DNA from 2 places in the Sphingobium sp. TomMM15 genome. Region 1 is predicted to be linked to the other one. Evidence: riboswitches for the same ligand, from Rfam matches in the RefSeq annotation. Region 1 holds a riboswitch; the other holds the start of a gene.
What was found. A riboswitch is a leader RNA that binds a small molecule or an ion and turns the genes downstream of it on or off. The one in region 1 is predicted to bind cobalamin.

Region 1 (10,285 bases):
ATCTCGAAGAAGTGGAGCCCTTCGACAAGCTCAGGGCGAACGGAGGAGTGCCGGACTCGTTACCGCCGCACCACCACCGAATGCCAATCCGTGCGCTCTTCCCAGCCCCGGCGCTCCAGTTCCGGCACATCTTCCTCGCTCACCGGCCGTCCAAGACACAGCAACCCTAGGCATTCCCAGCCCGTCGGAATGTCCAGCATCGCGTCCACGCCTTCGGGCTGCATGATCGACACCCACCCCATCCCGATCCGCCGTGTCTGCGCCGCCAGCCAGAGCGTATGGACCGCCATCACACAGCTATAGCGCCGCGCCTCGGGCATGGTGACAGCGCCCAGATGATGGCCGGTTTCCGTCCCATCGTCGCAATAGACGGCGAACAGCACCGGCGCCTCACGCAGCCCATGAAGTTTCAGGCTGCGATAGAGCCGGTCCTGATCCCCATCATATTCCTTGCCCGCTTCCCTGACTTGGCGGTCGACATGGCACGCCAGCCCCTCGCGCAACTCCGCCGTCTCGATCCGCACAAAGCGCCAAGGCTGAGACAGGCCGACGGACGGCGCGCGATGCGCCATGCTCAACAGCCATTCGACATCCGCTTCGTCGATCGGGTCGGTCCTGAAATGGCGAATGTCCCGCCGCGCTCGCACCAGCGCCTCGAACTGCGCGCTGTCGATCGGGGTGATAGCGGGTCCGCTCATCAAAATTCGATCCCTGCCTGCGCCTTCACGCCGCTGCGGAAGGGGTGTTTGACCAGCGTCATTTCCGTCACGAGATCGGCCGCCTCGACCAGAGCCTCGGGCGCGTTGCGGCCAGTGATGATGACATGCTTCATCTCGTCCCTGCTCGCCACGGCCTCAAGCACCTCATCAACGGGCAGATAGTCGTAGCGCAGGACGATATTAAGCTCATCTGCCAGCACCATATCATAGGCGGGATCAGCGATCATCCGCTTTACCTCGTCCCACGCTTCACGGGCGAGCGCAATGTCGCGGGTCTTGTCCTGCGTGTTCCAGGTAAAGCCTTCGCCCATCGGCTTGAATATGACATTATCCGGGAACGCATCGAACACCACTTTTTCTCCGGTGGTCATCGCGCCCTTCACGAACTGGACGACGCCAACCTTCTTGCCATGACCGATGGCGCGCACGACCATACCTAGTGCAGCGGTGGTCTTGCCCTTGCCCTTGCCGGTATGAACGATCAGCAGGCCCTTTTCCTGCGTCTTGGTCGCCATGATCTTGTCATGGGCGGCCTGCTTCTTCTTCATCTTTTCGGCATGTTGTTCGGGCGTGCGTTCGATCATGATGGGTCCTTCAGTTGGGCGAGGAGCATTGCGGCGCTGTTGGACCGTGGCCGCCACAGCCCCCGTTCCAGCGCTTCGTGGAGGCGCGCGGCGGTTTCGCGCAGCGCGGCGGGATTGACGTCGGCCATGAAGGCCCGCACCGCCTCATCCTCGATAAAGGCGGCGTGGACGGCGTCGAAATGATGGTCCTTCACGCCATGGGTCGTGGCGGCAAAGGCAAAGAGATAATCGACCGAAGCGGCAATCTCGAACGCGCCCTTATAGCCGTGGCGCATCATGCCCGCGATCCATTTGGGATTGGTGACGCGCGCCCGCACGACGCGGCCGATCTCATCCTCCAGCGTCCGGACGACAGGGCGTTCGGGCCGGCTGTGATCATTATGATAGCTGAGCGGCTTGCGTCCCGACAAATGCTCGACCGCCGCCGCGATCCCGCCCTCGAACTGATAATAATCGTCGCTGTCGAGCAGGTCATGCTCGCGATTATCCTGATTCTGGATCAGCGCGTCGGCTTCGGTCAGCCGCTGTGCGAACAATCCTCGTTCCGCATCGCCCTCTACCCCGCCGCCATAGGCATAGCCGCCCCAATCCAGATAGATGTTCGCAAGGTCCGATCGATCATGCCACAACCGCTCGTCGATCATCGCCTGCAACCCCGCGCCATAAGCGCCGGGCTTCGATCCAAAAACGCGCGCCCCCGCGCGCCGCAGCGCCGCCTTCTCAGGCGTCCCCTCGGCAATCAGCGCCCGGTGACGAGCCGCAGCCGGATTGTCCTCATCGGGCTCATCCAGCGCCATCACGGCGCGCGCGGCGCTATCGATCAGGTCGATCTGTTCCGGGAAGGCGTCGCGGAAGAAGCCCGACACGCGTAGCGTCACATCCACGCGCGGCCGGTTCAGTTCGGCGATCGTCATCACCTCAAAGCCCACGACCCGCCCCGAAGCCCACTCCCATCGCGGCCGCACGCCCATCAACGCCAGCGCCTGCGCGATGTCGTCGCCGCCCGTCCGCATGTTCGCCGTGCCCCAGGCTGACAGAGCGATGGCGCGCGGATAATCGCCCTCCCGCTGAAGATAATCCTGCACGATGAGGTCGGCGGATCGCTGGCCCAAATTCCAGGCGGCCACGGTCGGCACCGCGCGCGTATCGACCGAATAGAAATTACGCCCGGTCGGCAGCACATCGGGCCGTCCCCGCGTCGGCGCGCCGGAGGGGCCGGGCAGCACGAACTTCCCATCAAGCGCGTGGAGCAGCGCAGCCTTCTCTGCCTCTCCGCAAGCATCCACGCGAGGACCAAGGTCGCTGCGTATCACCTCCAGAACGCGCCCGCTCGACGGCCCCGGCGCGGCCTCGCCCGTGTCGAGCAGCTGCATGGCATAGAGCTCCAGCCGCTCCACCGTATCGCCGGTGCTGCGCCATGCATCCTGCGCCACGCCTGCCAGCACGTCCGGGCGCGGCCCATCCCAAGGCTTGCCCATGCCGCAGTCGAGCGGATCGAAACCCAAATCCAGATCGTTCGCCAGAGCCCGCAGCAGCGATTGCTGATCCTCCTCCAAACCTCTCGGGCACCGGGCAAGGGAGATCAGCAGGTCTCGCCGCAACGTCCCTTCTGGCGACCGGGTAAAGATATGCAGTCCGTCACGAATCTGCATTTCTTTCAGTTCACAGAGATAGTTGTCGATCGCGGCTAAGGCATCGTCTCCGCTTCCCTCCGCGCCCGCATCCTTGTCCAGTCCCTGAGATGCCGCGAGCGCCAATATATCCCGGCGCAACGTTTCCAGCCTGCGCGGGTCCATCCCCGCCGCCAGATAATATTCGTCGACCAGCGCCTCCAGTTCCTTGAGCGGCCCATAGGTCTCGGCTCGGGTGAGGGGGGGCGTCAGATGGTCGATGATGCATGCCCCGATCCGGCGTTTCGCCTGCGTCCCTTCGCCCGGATCGTTGACAATGAACGGATAGATTTGCGGGATCGGCCCCGCGCAGATTTCGGGAAAGCAACTTTCCGACAGCGCGATCGCCTTGCCCGGCAGCCACTCCAGATTGCCATGCTTGCCGACATGCACGACCGCGTGGGCGGCAAATGTGCGCGCCAGCCAGATGTGGAAGGCGAGATAGGCATGCGGCGGCGGCAGCGCCGGGTCATGGTAGCTGCTCTTCGGATCGACATCATAGCCGCGTGACGGCTGCACCGCGACCGCGACCTGACCGAAGCGATGGACCCGAAGGAAGAAGGCATCACCCTGACAGAAGGGATCGTCCTCCGGCTCGCCCCATCGCTCGATAACGGCTGTGCGAACGCTCTCGGGAAAGTCATCAAATGCCGCTCCATAGTCGGCCAGCGCGAGCGAGCAGGGCGCGTCACCTCCGGTCATATGCGCCATCAGCGCCGCGCCATCAGTGGGTGCGTCGCCCGTCCGATAGCCAGCCTCCGTCAGCGCGCGCAGGATCGCCGCCGCGCTTTCCGGCGTGTCCAGACCCACGCCATTGCCGATCCGCCCATCCCGGTTCGGATAATTGGCAAGGACCAGCGCCACATGGCGGTCTTCAACCGGCGTCAGTCCCAATCTGGCCCAGTTTGCAGCCAGTTGGGAAACAAAGTGCACACGATCAGCCAGAAGCTGCGGCACCACGATGCTGCATTCCGTCCGCGCGTCGAAGCGGGCGGCGGCCTTGAAAGCGACCGCGCGGGTGAAGATGCGCCCATCCACTTCGGGCAAGGCAATATGCATCGCCAAGTCGCGCGGACCCAGCCCCCGCGCGCTATCCTGCCACGCCGCCTGTTCGGCGCTGGCGAACAAGGTCTGAAGAATCGGGCAATCGGCCCGCTCCAATATGGATGGCGTGCGCGGTTCGCCCGGCGCCGATGCAGCAAAGGCGGTGGCGTTCAAAATCACGTCCGGCCGAGCCGCGCCGATCACCCCTTCCAGAAAGTCGCGCGCAAAGGGTTCCCGCAACGCCCGGACATGGACCGGCAGGACATTAAGCCCCGCAGCCCGCAATCCCGCAATCATCGCGTCCACCGCCTCCAGCGTTCCGGCGATCAACAAGGCGCGGTAGAAAAGGAACAGCGCCGTCGGCTGGCCGGATGTCCAACCGGCCTTCACCTGTTCCATCGTTGGGCGTTCGACACCGGGAAGATACAGGCCCGCGTCGGCGACCGGAACCGGCGCGTCAGGCGCGCCCGCGTCCAACCCTGCAATCCGCGCGGCGGTCCTTAGAAAAGCCGTGGCATTGGCGACACCACCCTGCCGCAGATAATCGCGCAGCCGGTCGCATATTTCCGGGGGCAGGGTGGACGCCATCCGCAGTTCGGGATCATCCTCCCGCCCATCCGCGATGGCGGCGAAGGCAATGCCCCTGTCGCGCGCGACATTGGCAATTTCCTCAATGCCATAGGGCCAATAGCTCTTGCCCCCCAACAGCACCACGCACACGAATTTTGCGTGGGAAATCACATTCTCGACATAAAGGTCGACCGAATAGGGGTGCTTGAGCTGAAGGAGATTGGCTAGCCGGATCGACGGCGCGCCGTCCCCCAGCATGGCGGCGGCGCTGGCAAAACAGGCAAGATCGCTGTCCGCCACGGTCAGCAGCACGATGTCGCCCGGCGATTGGCCAAGGTCGATCGCTTCGTCCCCGTTGGAGACGGTGCCGGGCGTGGCGGTCAGCAAATGCATCAGGCGGCGGCCAGCTGTTTTGAAAGCGCGGCTTCGATCGCCGCCCGGTCCAGCCCCGCTTGGCCGATCACCACCAGCCGCGAAGCGCGCATCTCCTGCGCCTGCCAATGCCGGTCATAATGATGCTGGATGCGTGGCCCGACCGCCTGAATGACCAGCCTTGCCGGACGGCCTGCAATGGCGACGAAGCCCTTCACCCGCAATATGTCGTGATCGCCTATGACCTGCTTCAGAGCATCCAGCAGCGGCGCAGGATTGCCCAATTCCCCCAACTCCATGACGAAGCTGTCGAAATCCTCATGATCATGATCCTCCTCCTCGTCATGGTGGGAGGGGCGGGCGTCGATCTGGTCCTCGACCCCGGCATCAAGGCCGAGCAGGACCGCCGGGTCGATCTCCCCCCGCGCGGTGCGCACGATACGCACGCCCGGCCGGATTTCTGCCGCCAGATCCCGCTCCAGTTCCGCAAGCCTGCCGCCCTCGACCAAGTCGGTCTTGTTCAGCAGCACAAGGTCGGCACAGGCCAGCTGATCCTCGAAGAGCTCCTCGATCGGGCTGTCATGGTCCAGCGTCGGATCAGCCGCCCGAGCGGCAGCCAGCGCTTCCTCGTCATGGGCGAAGCGGCCCGCCGCCAGTGCATCGGCATCGATGAGTGCAATCACCCCGTCCACCGTCGCCCGTGTCCGGATATCGGGCCACTGAAACGCCTTCACCAGCGGCTTTGGCAGGGCAAGGCCCGATGTCTCGATGATGATATGATCGGGCGGCACATCCCGGTCGAGCAGCCGCTGCATCGTGGGCAGGAAATCGTCCGCCACGGTGCAGCAGATGCAGCCATTGGCCAGTTCGATAATATCCTCATCCGGGCAGGCCTCATCGCCGCAGCCCTTCACCAGCGATCCATCGACGCCGACATCGCCAAATTCGTTGATGATCAGCGCTAGCCGCCGCCCACCCGCATTCTCGATCAAATGGCGGATCAGCGTCGTCTTTCCAGCACCCAGAAATCCGGTGATGACGGTGGCAGGAACCTTGCTCATATTGTCTGTCCTTGATTGGGGAGGAGCACCTCGATCTCGTCGAAGCGCTTCCAGCGGTAGATGATCCAGCTCACCAGCCAGCAGGCGGCGAACAGGCCGATGATGAAGAAGCCGAGGCTGTTGAAATGCTCACCCAGATCGGCGGCCACCGACCAGACGCCGCCGGTCAGGCCCAACTTGTCGCCCAGCAGCGCCGCCGCCTCGATCCCGCCGATGACGATTGCGACCAGCGCGGACACCGATGTGATGGTGATGTTGTAGTAGAGCTTGCGGATCGGCTTCACGAACGCCCATTGATAGGCGCCCATCATCAGCGCGCCGTCCGCCGTGTCGATCAGCGCCATGCCCGCCGCGAACAGCAAGGGGAATATGAGCACGGTCGCGATCGAAAGCCCGCTCGCCGCTTGCCCTGCCGACAGGCCGAGGATCGCGACTTCGGTCGCCGTGTCGAATCCCAGGCCGAACAGAAAGCCCAGCGGCGCCATGTGCCAACTGCGCGTGACCAGACGGAACAGCGGCCGGAACAGGCGGGCCAGCATGCCCCGATTGCCCAGCAATATGTCCATGTCTTCATCGACATAGGCGCCGCCGCTGCGGACATGGTTAAACGTCTTCAACACCGATCGCAGGATCATCAGGTTCATCGCGGCAATGGTGAAGAGGAAAGTGGCGGAGATGACCGTCGCGATCGTCCCGCCAATCTCGCCCGCCGCCTCAACGCGGCTAAGCGCGCTGGCGGCGAAGGCGATGAGGACCGCCGCGATCAGCACGATTGCGCTATGCCCGATGGCGAACCAAAGGCCGACGGTCAGCGGCCGCTGACCTTCCTGCATCAGCTTGCGCGTCACATTGTCGATCGCGGCGATATGGTCGGCATCGACTGCATGGCGCAGCCCCAGGCTCCAGGCGAGCAGGGCGGTGCCCAGCATCATCGTGTCGCCCGCAAAGATCAGCGAGGCGCATAGCCATAACGCGATGTTGGCGGCGATCAGCCCCGCGAAGATGAAAGTGGCACGGCGACGAAGCGCCGGAAATTGCATGGCCATAAAAGCATGGCTCCCGTCAGCGTCAGCGAGACTGGACGGGGCCTCCGCTACGCGGCCGACATCACGCGCCGGACGGACGCGATGAAGCGTCCGGCACATGAAGCCGGTGCGGCCCCGCCGCACGCGTCGCTCAGACGGAATACCGTGCCCCGGCCATCCCCTGGGCCAAAGCAAGAGCGACCAGACGCCGACAGGTCTCCTGGCTTGCGGGTCATCGCTCGACACATGGCCTTCCCAGGCCTCGCATGATTTAGCGTCCGGCCCAGTGGCTGACCCCCGACAAGTGACGGAAGGTCGATATGCGTCTCGCTCACCGCTTACAGTTGCAGGGACAGCCGCGGATTTGGGTGCCTTTTCAGCAACCCGCACCGCATTCCCTTTAAAGCCCTTCCGGGCACCGGCGCGATCGTGGCCGTGCATAGATGGCTTAGCCACCAAAGGGAAGCGGCAGTTGCATGGCCGCGTCCATTTGCTTGCCGGAGGCACATTGCCCGCCTAGACCGGCCCTATGTCTTCGCCCTTCTCCTTCACCCGCATCACCCCCGATGGCGAAGCATCGCCCGTGACGCGCGAGTTGGCGGAGGAAGTGCCCGTCGCGATCGAGTTCAACGGCGTTGGCTATGCCGTGTTGATGGCGACGCCCGCCGACGTTGCGGAACTGGTGCAGGGGTTCGCGCTGGCCGAGCGGCTGGTCATCCCATCCGACGCGCCGCTCGACGTCGAGGTCCATGCTACTGAGCAGGGCTTGGTCGCACGGGCTACGCTGCCGGAAGACCGCGTCGAGGGGCTGCTCGGCCGGGTCCGTCATCGCGTCTCCGATTCCTCTTGTGGTCTGTGCGGCGTGGAAAATCTGGAACAGGCGATGCGGCCCTTGCCTGCCGTGACCGCCCGATCGGAAGCGAGCCGGGAAGCTATCTTCGGCGCCCTGCGCGATCTTGCCGCACATCAGCCGCTCAACCGGCAAACCGGCGCGGTCCATGCCGCTGCCTTGGCGGGGCCGGATGGCGCTATTCGCCTCGCCTATGAGGATGTGGGACGTCACAATGCTTTCGACAAGCTGATCGGGGCCATGCGGCGGGGGCAAATGTCCTGGGATGGCGGTTTCGCGCTGTTGTCCTCCCGATGTTCCTTTGAGCTGGTGGAAAAGGCAGCGCTCGCCAATTGCCCCCTGCTCGTCACCATCTCCGCCCCGACCCGTCTGGCCGCCGAGCGCGCGGCCAGCGCCGGATTGCCGATCGTCGTGCTTGCCCGGCCCGATGCCGTGCTCGCGGTGGGCGAACTGCCCGACTGACGAAGCGCCGCTCCATCTACCGCTTGCGGACGCGCCACCGCCTCTTTATCAGCAGCCCCGCGACAGGTTCCCCTCGGGGATCAAAAGGGAAGTCGGGTGTAATGCCCGCGCTGCCCCTGCAACTGTAAGCGGTGAGTGGACCGGCCACGCAGCCATTGGGGGAGCTTTTCCCCCGAGAAGGCGGCCGGTGCGCAGCGACCCGTGAGCCAGGAGACCTGCCTGCCGCAGTCGTTCTTCGACCGGACAGGGTGTGCCGGACGAACGGGGTTCCCCTCGCGGACGACAGCCACCGCCTTGCTCGCCATTCGGCCGGGCTGGGCTGTTTGCGGTTCGATTTTGCGAGGAGGGCCATGATGACGGTCTTTCATGTTCACATGGTTATGGAAGCGCGCCGCTGATGCTGTGCGCGGTCGAAAACGGGGCGTCGGTGGTGGTCTGCTCGACCTGCCGCCTGTCCGCCGATCAGCGGGAAGATGGGGCAGGGCGACGCGGCGGCGCGCTGTTGGTTGCGGCCATGCGCGACCTTCAGGCGGCCGAGCCTGCCTATGAAGCGGTTGCCGTGCAGGACATGCCCTGCCTCTTCGCCTGCCAGCGTCATTGCACCGTTCATGTGCGTGGTCCCGGCAAAGTCGGCTATGTGCTGGGCGACTTCACCCCGGACGCGGACGCCGCGCGCGCCATCCTTGACTATGCCCTGCGCCACGCCGCCAGCGAAGAAGGCGTCGTTCGCTACGCCGAGTGGCCGCAGGGGGTGAAGGGCCATTTCATCGTCCGCACGCCGCCCGAAGGTTTCGTCTGCACATGATCCACTTTCAGGATCGCGCCGCCTTCCAATCCGCGCTTGCCACGCTCCCGGAACCTGATGCGGCAACAGTCGAAGCCGCAGCCGCCCGTCAGGCCTCCTTGACGAAGCCCGCCGGATCGCTCGGTCGTTTGGAGGACATCGCCCTCTTCATGGCAGGCTGGCAGGGCCGCGAACGTCCACGCGCCGACCGCATTCGCGCCGCCATCTTCGCGGGGAATCATGGCGTCGCCGCGCGCGGGGTCAGCGCCTTCCCGGCTTCCGTCACCGCGCAGATGGTCGCGAATTTCCAGGCAGGAGGCGCGGCGATCAACGTACTCGCCACCGCCTGCGGAGCCGAGCTGGTCATTGTCCCGCTCGCCCTCGACAAACCCACCGCCGACATATGCGAAGCCCCCGCCATGACGGAGGCCGAATGCCTCGACGCCCTGAACGCGGGCGCCGCCGCCGTCGTGCAAGATTGCGACCTGTTCTTCGCAGGTGAAATGGGCATCGCCAACACCACCCCCGCCGCCGGGCTGTGCCTTCAATCCTTCGGCGGCGAGGCGCAGGACTGGACGGGGAGGGGCACCGGCATCGACGCAGCAGCCCTCACTCGCAAGACGCAGGCCGTCCAGATCGCGCATACGCTGCACGGTCCCCATTGCACCGACGCCTTCGAAACCCTCCGCCGTCTCGGCGGGCGAGAGATCGCGGCGATGGCAGGCGCCGTCCTTGCCGCGCGCATGATGCGTGTGCCGGTGCTGCTCGACGGCTTTATCTGCGGCGCGGCCATCGCCCCTCTGGCGCGAGACAATCCCGCCATCACGGCCCACTGCCTCGCCGCCCACTGCTCCGCCGAAGCAGGCCATGTCCGGCTGCTCGAAAAGCTCGGCCTGCACCCCTTGCTTCACCTCAACATGCGCCTCGGCGAAGGCAGCGGCGCAGCGGTCGCGGCGCAACTCATCCGCTCGGCCGTCGCCGCGCACGACCAGATGGCAACCTTCGCCGAAGCCGCCGTGGCTAACGCGCTATGAGCCCCCTCACGCTCCACCTGATGCGCCACGCCGCGCCACAAACGCCCGGCCTCCTGCTCGGTCACATGGATATGCCGCCCGACCCGGCCGCCATGCAGCTATGTGTCGAA
Region 2 (10,285 bases), on a different replicon from region 1:
TCCGGTGACGGCAATCGATCGCGCCGCAAAGACCGTCACGAGCCAGTCGGGTCGCACTGTTGGCTATGACAAGCTGCTGATCGCGACGGGTTCCGATCCGTTCATCATCCCGGTTCCGGGCAAGGACCTGCCGGGCGTCATCAGCTTCCGCGACATGAAGGATGTCGACACCATGCTGGAAGCCGCCGGAAAGGGCGGCTCTGCGGTGGTGATCGGCGGCGGTCTGCTCGGCCTGGAAGCCGCGCACGGCCTGACCCTGCGCGGGATGAAGGTCACCGTGATCCACCTCATGGACACGCTGATGGAGCGGCAACTGGACGAGGCGGCGGGTTGGCTGCTCAAGTCCGCGCTCGAAGGACGCGGCCAGACGATCCTGACCGCCGCCAACACCGAAAGCATCTACGGCGACGGCAAGGTCGAGGGCGTCCGCCTGAAGGACGGCACGGAAATCCCCGCGAGCCTTGTTGTCATGGCGGTGGGCATCCGTCCCTCGACCGCGCTTGCCCGTGAAGCTGGCCTTGAGGTCAATCGCGGCATCAAGGTCGATGACCATATGGTCACGAGCGACCCCGATGTGCTGGCGGTCGGCGAATGCGTCGAGCATGACGGCAATGTCTACGGCCTCGTCGCGCCGCTGTGGGATATGTGCCGCAGCCTGGCCGACGGCCTGACCGACCAGCACACGGGTTACAAGGGTTCGGTCACCTCGACCAAGCTCAAGGTTGCGGGTCTGGACGTCTTCTCCGCCGGTGACTTCTCCGGTGGCGAAGGCTGCGAGGACATCGTCCTGCGCGACGCCTCGCGCGGCGTGTATAAGCGCGTCATCGTCAAGGATGACAAGATCATCGGCGCGGTGCTCTACGGTGATACCGTCGATGGCGGCTGGTATTTCGACCTGCTCAAGCGCGAGGAAGATGTCGGCGAAATCCGTGACCTGCTGATCTTCGGTCAGGCCTTCGCCTCTGGAGGAGGCGCGCTGGACCCTAAGGCGGCCGTTGCGGCGCTCTCGGACGATGCCGAGATCTGCGGCTGCAACGGCGTCAGCAAGGGCCAGGTCGTCGCCTGCATCGAAAAGGGTGCATGCAGCCTCGACGCGGTGCGCGGCACCTGCAAGGCGTCGGCCAGCTGCGGCAGCTGCACGGGTCTGGTCGAGAATCTGCTGGCGGTGGTGCTGGGTGATGACGTCCAGTCAGGCCCCAAGACGATGTGCAAATGCACCAGCTTTGGCCATGACGATGTCCGCCGTGAGATCGTCGCGCAGAATATGCGATCGATCCCCGAGGTGATGCAGAAGCTGCACTGGTCGACACCCGACGGCTGCTCTTCCTGCCGCCCTGCGCTCAATTACTATCTGCTTTGCGCGCTGCCCGGTGAATATGTCGATGACCAGCAGAGCCGCTTCGTCAATGAGCGCATGCACGCGAACATCCAGAAGGATGGCACCTACTCCGTCGTCCCGCGCATGTGGGGTGGCCTCACCAACCCCAAGGAACTGCGCGCGATCGCCGACGTGGTCGAGAAATATGATGCGCCGATGGTGAAGGTCACCGGCGGCCAGCGTCTCGACATTTTCGGCATCAAGAAGGAAGATTTGCCCGCTGTCTGGGCCGACCTCAACGCCGCGGGCATGGTGTCGGGTCATGCTTATGGCAAGTCGCTGCGCACGGTGAAGACCTGCGTCGGGTCCGAATGGTGCCGCTTTGGCACGCAGGATTCGACCGGCCTTGGCGTCAAGACGGAACGGATGACCTGGGGATCGTGGATGCCCCATAAGTTCAAGATCGCCGTATCCGGCTGCCCCCGCAACTGCGCGGAGGCGACGATCAAGGACTTCGGCGTGGTCTGCGTGGACTCGGGCTATGAGCTGCATGTCGGCGGCAATGGCGGCATCCATGTCCGCGCCACCGACTTCCTCTGCAAGGTCGCGACCGAGCAGGAGGCGCTCGATTATTGCGCCGCCTTCACCCAGCTCTACCGCGAGGAAGCCCGCTATCTGGAGCGCACCGCGCCGTGGATCGAGCGTGTCGGCGTGGAATATGTGAAGCAGCGGATTGTGGAAGACGAGGCTGGCCGCGAGGCTCTTCGCGCACGCTTCCTCTATTCGCAGAGCTTCTCTCAGGACGATCCCTGGGCCGAACGCGCAGCCGGTGCCAATGCAGAACTGCATCAGCATCTCGACCCCATCGCGATCGCTGCGGAGTAATGACCATGACGACATGGATCGACATCGGAACGCTGGCCGACATTCCCCAGCGCGGCGCCCGCACGGTGCAGATCGAAGGCGAAAAGGAAATCGCCGTGTTCCGCACCAGCGACGACAAGGTCTTCGCGCTGGTCAATGAATGCCCGCACAAAAAGGGTCCGCTGAGCCAGGGTATCGTCCACGGCCACAGCGTCGCCTGCCCCCTGCATAACTGGAACATCGCCCTGAAAACGGGCGAGGCGCAGGGCAATGACAAGGGCTGCACGCCGACCATCGCCGTGAAAGAGGAGGGCGGCCGCATCCTGATCGCCCGCCCGGCAGCGATGAAGGCAGCAGCCTGACGAGCATCAAGCTTCCGGTCCCCAGCCATAACGGCGGGGACCCGGGTGGGGGTGTCTTGTTGGCCATCCCTTGCGGCAAGCACCTCCACCCAATTCTTGTTCCTCGGGAAGAAGAGGTAAGAGCATGACAGAGGCCATCCGCACCACCTGCGCCTATTGCGGCGTTGGTTGCGGCATTTCGGCCACGCCGACCGGACCCCGGTCGGTCACGATCAAGGGCGATGAAGCGCACCCGGCCAATGGCGGGCGCCTCTGCTCCAAGGGCACGCATCTGGGCGAAACCGTCGGCCTGACCGGCCGCCTGCTGCACCCGATGATCGGCAACAAGCGCGCCAGCTGGGACAAGTCGCTGGACCTCGTCGCGAAGAAATTCCGCGAGACGGTCGAACGCTACGGCCCCGACAGCGTCGCCTTCTACGTCTCCGGCCAGCTGCTGACCGAAGATTATTATGTCGCCAACAAGCTGATGAAGGGCTTCATCGGCACATCCAACATCGACACTAACAGCCGCCTCTGCATGTCGAGCGCGGTGGCGGGGCACAACCGGGCCTTTGGCGAGGACATCGTGCCTGCCACTTATGGCGACCTCGATGAAGCGGACCTGATCGTCCTCGTCGGCTCCAACACCGCCTGGTGCCACCCCATCGTCTATCAGCGCATTCAGGCCGCTCGCGCGGCACGCGGCACGAAGCTGGTCGTCATCGACCCGCGCCGCACCGAAACCTGCGAAGGGGCGGACCTGCATTTGCCGGTGAAACCCGGAACCGACGTCGCGCTGATGAACGGCCTGCTGGCTTGGTGCGACGCTGAAGGCATCACCGATCCCGCCTTCATGGCCGAACATGTGAACGCGCCCGAAGGATTCTGGGAGCATATCCGCACCGGCCACGACCTCTGGACGACGGCCAAGACCTGCGACATCGCGCCCGCGCTGCTGGAGCAGTTCTTCAAGCTGTTCGCCGCCACGCCGCGCACCGTCACCCTGTTCAGCCAGGGCATCAACCAGTCGATCCGTGGCACCGATCAGGTGAACGCGATCATCAACGTCCACCTCGCCACCCGCCGCATCGGCAAGCCGGGCGCCGCGCCCTTCTCGATCACTGGCCAGCCCAACGCGATGGGCGGCCGCGAAGTCGGTGGCCTTGCCTCGACCCTCGCCGCCCACATGGACTTCGCGCCGGAAAATGTTGAGCGGGTGGGACGTTTCTGGGCCGCCCCGAACATGGCGACCAAGCCGGGCCTGAAAGCCGTCGACCTGTTCCGCGCCATCAACGAAGGCCGGGTCAAGGCGCTTTGGGTGATGGCCACCAACCCCGCCGTCTCCCTCCCCGACGCGAACCGCGTCCGTGAAGCGTTGGAATCTGTCCCTTTCCTCGTCGTGTCGGACATCATCGCCGACACCGACACCAGCGTCCATGCCGACGTCCGCCTGCCCGCCGCCGGATGGGGCGAGAAGGACGGCACCGTCACCAATAGCGACCGCACAATCAGCCGCCAGCGCCCCTTCCTGGCGCTCCCCGGCGACGCCAAACCCGACTGGTGGATCGTCAAGGAAGTTGCCCGCCGCATGGGCTTTCGAAACGCCTTCGCCTATGACCGGCCCGCCGACATCTGGCGCGAACATGCCCGCCTGACCGCCTATCAGAATGACGGCCAGCGCCTGCTCAACCTCCGTGCCCAGGCCACCATCGGCAACGACGCCTATGAAGCGATGGAGCCCTTCCGCTGGGGTGGCGACAAGCCCTTTGCCGATGGCCGCTTCTCCACCCCCGATGGCAAGGCGCGGCTGGTCCTCACCAAGCAGATGGACCTTCAGGAGCCGCTCAAGCAGTGGCCCATGACGCTCAACACCGGCCGTTACCGCGACCAGTGGCACACGATGACGCGCACCGGTCTCTCAGCCAAGCTCGCCCGCCATCGCGAGGAGCCGCTGGTCGAAATCCACCCGCAGGACGCGCAGGAACTGGGCATTTGCGACGGCGACCTCGCCCGCGTCCAGACCGCACAGGGCAACAGCATCTTCCGCGTGGCTTTCAGCGAAGGCCAGCGTGTGGGTGAAATCTTCACGCCGATCCACTGGACCGACCAAATCTCCACCGGCGGCCGTACCGGCCTGCTGCCCCGGCCATTGGTCGATCCTCATTCGGGCCAGCCCGGCTTCAAATCGACGCCCGCCAGCATCGAAAAGGTCGCGACGGAGTGGAAGGGCTTCCTCATCCTGCGCGGCGAGCAGCCTGCCAAAATCCCCTGCCTCTGGGCCACGAAGGTCACCGTTCCGGATGGCGCGCTCTACGAAGTCGCGGGCAATGGCGACCCCGTGCGTCTTGAAGCCTGCCTGCCCAAAGGCGACCGCGTCGAAGCGGTCGACATGACGCGCGGCACCCGCCGCATCGCCATCATCCGCGAAGGCAAGCTGGCAGCCGTCCTCTTCGTCACCCGCACCGGCCTGCTCCCCTCGCGCGACTGGCTCATCGGCCAGCTTGAGGCGGAAGAGGTGGGCGCATCCGTCCTCGCCGCGCGCGGTCCCGGCAACCAGCCTGACAAAGGGCCGACCATCTGCGTCTGCTTCGACATCGGCCTCAACCAGATCGTCGCCGCCATCCGCGACCAGAGCCTGGTCGACGTTCCCGCCATCGGCAAGGCGATCGGCGCGGGCACCAATTGCGGGTCCTGCCGTCCCGCGCTCGCCAACATCCTCGCCCAAATTCCGCAGGAGGCCCTTCATGCAGCCGAATGAATTGATCGCTCCCGGTGAAGTCTGGCTGGTCGGCGCAGGCCCCGGCGACCCGGACCTCCTCACCCGCAAGGCCGAAAAGCTGATCGCCGCCGCGGAGATCGTCTTCTACGACGCCCTCGTCGGCCCCGGCGTACTTGACCTCATCCCGCAGGGCGTCGAGCGGATCAGCGTCGGCAAGCGTTCCGGCCGCCATTCAAAGGCGCAGGAAAGCATCAACGACCTGCTCCTCGCCGCCGCCAAAGCAGGCAAGCGCGTCGTGCGCCTCAAGGGGGGCGATCCCTCGGTATTCGGCCGCTCATCCGAAGAGATGGAGCATCTCGCCGCCGACGGCATCCGCTTCCATATCTGCCCCGGCATCACCACGGCAAGCGCTGCTGCCGCAAGCGGCAGCGCCTCGCTCACCCTGCGCGGCAAGGCGCGCGGCCTGACGCTGGTGACCGCGCATCTCAAAGCCAGTGAACCGCTCAAGCTCGACTGGGAGGCGCTCGCCCGTCCCGGCGGCACGCTTGGCATCTATATGGGCCGCGCCGCCGCCGGAGAGATCAGCCGCCAGCTGATCGCCGCAGGCCGCGATCCCGAAACGCCGGTGATGGTGGCGGTCAACGTCTCGCTCCCCACCGAACGCCTGATCCGCGGCAAGCTGTCCGCGCTTGCCTTTCTGGTCGCCACGATCAGCGACGAAGACCCGACCCTGCTGCTGATCGGCGAAGCGGTGGCGGGAACGTCCATGCCTGTAGGGGTTGCAGCTAGCGTCGCTCTACAGGTTTGAACTTGCCCTCCACATCTTTGCCTTGAGCCTGTCGATGCCGCTGCCTTAGTTGGAAGGAAGGTAAGGGGTTTCGGCAGGCTCAGACCGGTGGAGCCCGTGGGCTTGCGGTTGTAATGATGTAACTTCGTGCTCCTGCGAAGGCAGGAGCCCATTTGCGGCCGTGAGAACTGGGCTCCTGCCTGCGCAGGAGCACGGAGTGGTTAGTTCTTTGGCAATCCGGCAATATCCTGCGGTCGATTTATATTCGGCAGGACGATGTCCGCCCGCTCCACGATCCGCGCGCCGATCCGCTCCAGCCAACCATATATCGACCGGCTATTCTCCTCAGCCAGATGAGCATCCATTTCATCCGCAAGCCCGGCAGGCCAGAACCCCGCCATTTGCTGCCCCTTCAACACTGCAGCGCCTTCTCCCGTCAGCGCCTCCACCAGCGCCGCCGGATAGACCGGCATGTCGCATCCCGTCGTCAGCACCGCCTCATAGCCTTCGCTCCGCGCATGATGCAGCGCCGCATTCAGCCCGCCCAGCGGCCCCATGTCCGGCGCGGGCCGATCGGATAGGCTGGTCAGCCCCTCGACCGTCCGTCCGCATACCACCACCGCCTCAACGTGGGGCGCGATTGCCGCCACCGCATGCTCCATCAGAGTCCGCCCGTCCGGCATCAGCGCCATCGCCTTGTCGCTCCCGAACCGGCTGGATCGCCCGCCCGCCAATACCGCGCCCAGCAATCGCATTATCCACTCCTTGGCAGAACCCTCAACTTCCCCTATGGCGCGCGGCGTGAGCGGGCAACTGTTCACGACAGATCGCGCCGGAAAGGGAATGCGGTGCGGACGGGATCACCGTCCAACTCCGCGGCTGTCCCTGCAACTGTAAGCGGCGAGCGCGATGCACAGGGAAACCCGCAAGCCTTCAAAGGGGAAGGCGAGGGGGACCAGCCACTGGACCAAAAGTCCGGGAAGGCGTGCATCACCGCGACGACCCGCGAGCCAGGAAACCTACCGGCGCATGGTCGCTCTTGCCTTGGGTCCAGGGATAGGTCCGGGCACGGTGTTTTCCGTCTGAGCGACGAAGCGGCGCAGGGCCGCATCGGTGCGCGTGACGGGGCTGGCGTCTCTTCTTCCCGCGCATCGGCCGCTTATGCGGCAGGCCCTGGGCTCATGTCGCATGGCGCTCAGGGAAGACAGACATATGATCAGGACCGGAATTTCACTGCTGGCGCTCCTCGCCGCCACCCCCGCTCTCGCCGAAGATTCGGGCGAGATCGTCGTCACCGCGCTCGGCATTGAGCAACCCACCGATGAAGTCGGGCAGGCGGTGACCGTGATCGATGAAAAGACGATCGAAACGCGCCAGAATGTCAGCGTCGTGGACCTGCTGATCACCACCCCCGGCATCCGCTTCAACCGCACCGGCAGCCTGGGCAACGTCACCAGCGTGTCGGTGCGTGGCGCCGAAACGACGCAGACGCTGGTGCTGATCGACGGCGTGAAGGTCAACGACCCGAGCGGCATCGGCGATCAATATGATTTCGGCAATTTGCTTGTCGGCAACATCCGCCGGATCGAGGTGCTGCGCGGTTCCAACTCCATTGCCTATGGCAGCCAGGCGATCGGCGGCGTCGTCAACATCATGACCGGTATCCCAAGCGAAGGGTTCGGCGGCAAGGCGTCGGTCGATTATGGCTATGCCGATACGCTGAATGCGAAGGCGGATGTATCGGGCACCAGCGGCATATTGTCGGGCGGCGTGGGCCTCGCCTATTTCCGCACCGATGGCATCTCCGCTGTCTCTTCCGATTTTGGTGGCGCGGAAAAGGATGGCTATGAAAATATCACTGGCAATGCCCGGCTGAAGATCGCCTTCACCGATGATCTGAGCCTCGACCTGCGCGGCTATTATATCAACGGCGATCTCGACTATGACAGCTTCTTTGGCAGGCCGGCCGACAGCCCCGACGTCGCGAAGTCCAATCAATATATCGGCTATGCGGGCGTGAATTTGGCGCTGTTCGACGGCAAGCTGACCAACCGGGCGGCCGTTACCTGGTATCAGCAGGATCGCGATTATTATTTCGTGCGCGGCAACGCCCCGGACTTCGGCTATTCCGGGACGAACCTGCGCTTCGAATATGAAGGCGTCTATCAGCCCATCGATGACGTGAAGCTGCTGCTCGGCTATGAACATGAGCGGCCCGATTATGAGTTTTTCGGCTTCGGTTCGCAGGAAAGCCACCGCGCCAACATCGACAGCATCTATGCGCTGGCCGTGGTAAAGCCGGTAGCGGGCCTGTCCATGACAGCAGGGGTGCGTCATGACGATCACAGCCAGTTCGGCGGCGCGACGACGTTCGGCGCGAACGCCAACTACACGCCCAATGGTGGCGCGACCAATTTCCGCCTGAGCTACGGGGAGGGCTTCAAGGCGCCGTCGCTCTATCAGCTTTACGATACATTCAGCGGCAATCCGGACCTGAAGCCCGAGCGTTCGAAGAGCTACGACATCGGCTTCGACCAGAATCTGGGGAGCGACCGGGCGGTGCTGTCCGTCACCGGATTCTGGCGCGACACGCGGGACCAGCTGAATTACGACAATACGACCTTCACCTATGGCAATCTGGATCGCACCCGCGCCAAGGGCGTGGAAACGACGCTGACGCTGCGTCCGGTCGATGCACTGACCTTCACCGCCGCCTATAGCTATGTCGATGCGCGTGATCGTTCGCCGGGCAGCGCGGCCTTTGGCGAGCGCCTGCTGCGCCGCGCCGCTAACGCCGTCAGCGCATCGGTCGATTATGCCTGGTCCTTCGGCCTGTCGACCGGGGCGACCGTGACGATGGTCAGCGACAGCGTCGATCTCGACCCCGTGACCCGCAACCGGGTGCAGATTGACGGCTATGCGGTAACGGATATCCGCGCCTCCTTCCCAATCACGGAAAGGCTCGAAATCTACGGCCGCATCGACAATTTGTTCGATCAGGAATACGCCACCGCCTATGGTTATGGCACCTACGGCCGGTCGGCCTATGGCGGCGTGCGTGTCCGCTTCTGACGGTAGAAGGTGAAGGGGGTGGGCGACCGCCCCCCTTCATCGCCGGGGCGCGGCCTTTGGCTGCGTCCTGCCTTTGCTTGCGGCGTCCGCCTGCGTCACGATGCTGCGCGCGGCCTGCACATAAGCGGGGCCGCCGCACACCGTCCAGGCTTGCGGCACGCGGATGCGGGGGATGGATCGCAGCACCGGGTGGTGCAGCATCTCCGTCCCCTGATCGACGACCTTTTCGCTGCCTTCCTCCACGATCAGATAATCGGGCCTGGCCGCGATCATCTCCTCCAGCGGCACCTGCGCCAGCGCTGGCTTGCCAAGCTTTGCTGCCAGATTGGTGAGGCCCGCGCGCCGGATCAACTCATCGACCAAAGTTCCGGTCCCGGTCATATAGCCGCGCCGCTGATAATAGGCAGCCACGCCGCCGCGCCGGGACCGGGGCAGGGCGGCGAGGTCGCGCTCCATGCCCGCGATCATCGCCTCGCCCCGCGCGGGATGGCCGACAATGGCCGCCACCTGCCGGATCTGTCCCCTGATCGCCGCGAAGCTGTCCGCGCTCGCCAGCCCCAGCTTGCGCCATCGCCCGTCCGGCGCGCTGACAACGCCGCCAGTGCCATCGGGAAAGCCGATCACCAAATCGGGACGCAGCGCCAATACCTCTTCGGCCGGACGTTTCAGTACCGGAAAACGCCGCGCCTTGGCGATCGCCGCCGACAGTTCCGGATCATGCCCATAGGGACTCAGAGCCGCGATCTGCCCCGGATCGGCGAGCGCCAGCACATATTGGTCGGAACAGGTGTTGAGCGACACGATATGCTTGGGCGGCACGGGGGCGGCTCCGGTCAGGCTGACCAAACAACATATCGCCAACATCCTTCTGCGCACCAATCCAGCCTCCGCAAAGCGCCGTGCTCCCGCTTTCGCCGCAGCACTACAACCCCTATCAGCAGCCTTGGAGCGCGCAAGCCATGAAGGCCCGCCGCCATCCCCTGCTGCTCCCCATCCTAATCGCGCTCACCCTTTTGGCAGCGCTTGGCTCCCTTACACTGGGCGCGGTCCCACTCTCTCCCGCCCGCATCCTGGCCGTCCTCACTGGCGGCGGTGACGAAGTCGCCCGCGCCATCCTCATCGACCTGCGCCTGCCCCGCATGCTGCTCGGTCTCATCGTCGGCGCGATGCTCGGCCTCGCCGGA

Region 2: linked by a shared signal. The riboswitch ahead of ACZ51H_RS00500 (TonB-dependent receptor plug domain-containing protein) and the one ahead of ACZ51H_RS15930 (HoxN/HupN/NixA family nickel/cobalt transporter) in region 1 are both predicted to bind cobalamin.

Annotation. Positions count from the first base shown of each region.
Region 1 covers NZ_AP027315.1:687,778-698,062, forward strand. The annotation lists gene bluB (5,6-dimethylbenzimidazole synthase) at 60-698, opposite strand; gene cobO (cob(I)yrinic acid a,c-diamide adenosyltransferase) at 698-1,303, opposite strand; gene cobN (cobaltochelatase subunit CobN) at 1,300-4,980, opposite strand; gene cobW (cobalamin biosynthesis protein CobW) at 4,980-6,020, opposite strand; gene ACZ51H_RS15930 (HoxN/HupN/NixA family nickel/cobalt transporter) at 6,017-7,066, opposite strand; cobalamin riboswitch at 7,239-7,483, opposite strand; gene fdhD (formate dehydrogenase accessory sulfurtransferase FdhD) at 7,575-8,357, shown strand; cobalamin riboswitch at 8,405-8,594, shown strand; gene ACZ51H_RS15940 (DUF1636 domain-containing protein) at 8,755-9,162, shown strand; gene cobT (nicotinate-nucleotide--dimethylbenzimidazole phosphoribosyltransferase) at 9,159-10,175, shown strand; gene ACZ51H_RS15950 (histidine phosphatase family protein) at 10,172-10,285, shown strand, end outside.
Region 2 covers NZ_AP027314.1:92,667-102,951, forward strand. The annotation lists gene nirB (nitrite reductase large subunit NirB) at 1-2,203, shown strand, start outside; gene nirD (nitrite reductase small subunit NirD) at 2,209-2,544, shown strand; gene ACZ51H_RS00485 (molybdopterin-dependent oxidoreductase) at 2,669-5,281, shown strand; gene cobA (uroporphyrinogen-III C-methyltransferase) at 5,268-6,050, shown strand; gene mobA (molybdenum cofactor guanylyltransferase) at 6,251-6,784, opposite strand; cobalamin riboswitch at 6,846-7,070, shown strand; gene ACZ51H_RS00500 (TonB-dependent receptor plug domain-containing protein) at 7,242-9,101, shown strand; gene ACZ51H_RS00505 (ABC transporter substrate-binding protein) at 9,138-9,965, opposite strand; gene ACZ51H_RS00510 (FecCD family ABC transporter permease) at 10,061-10,285, shown strand, end outside.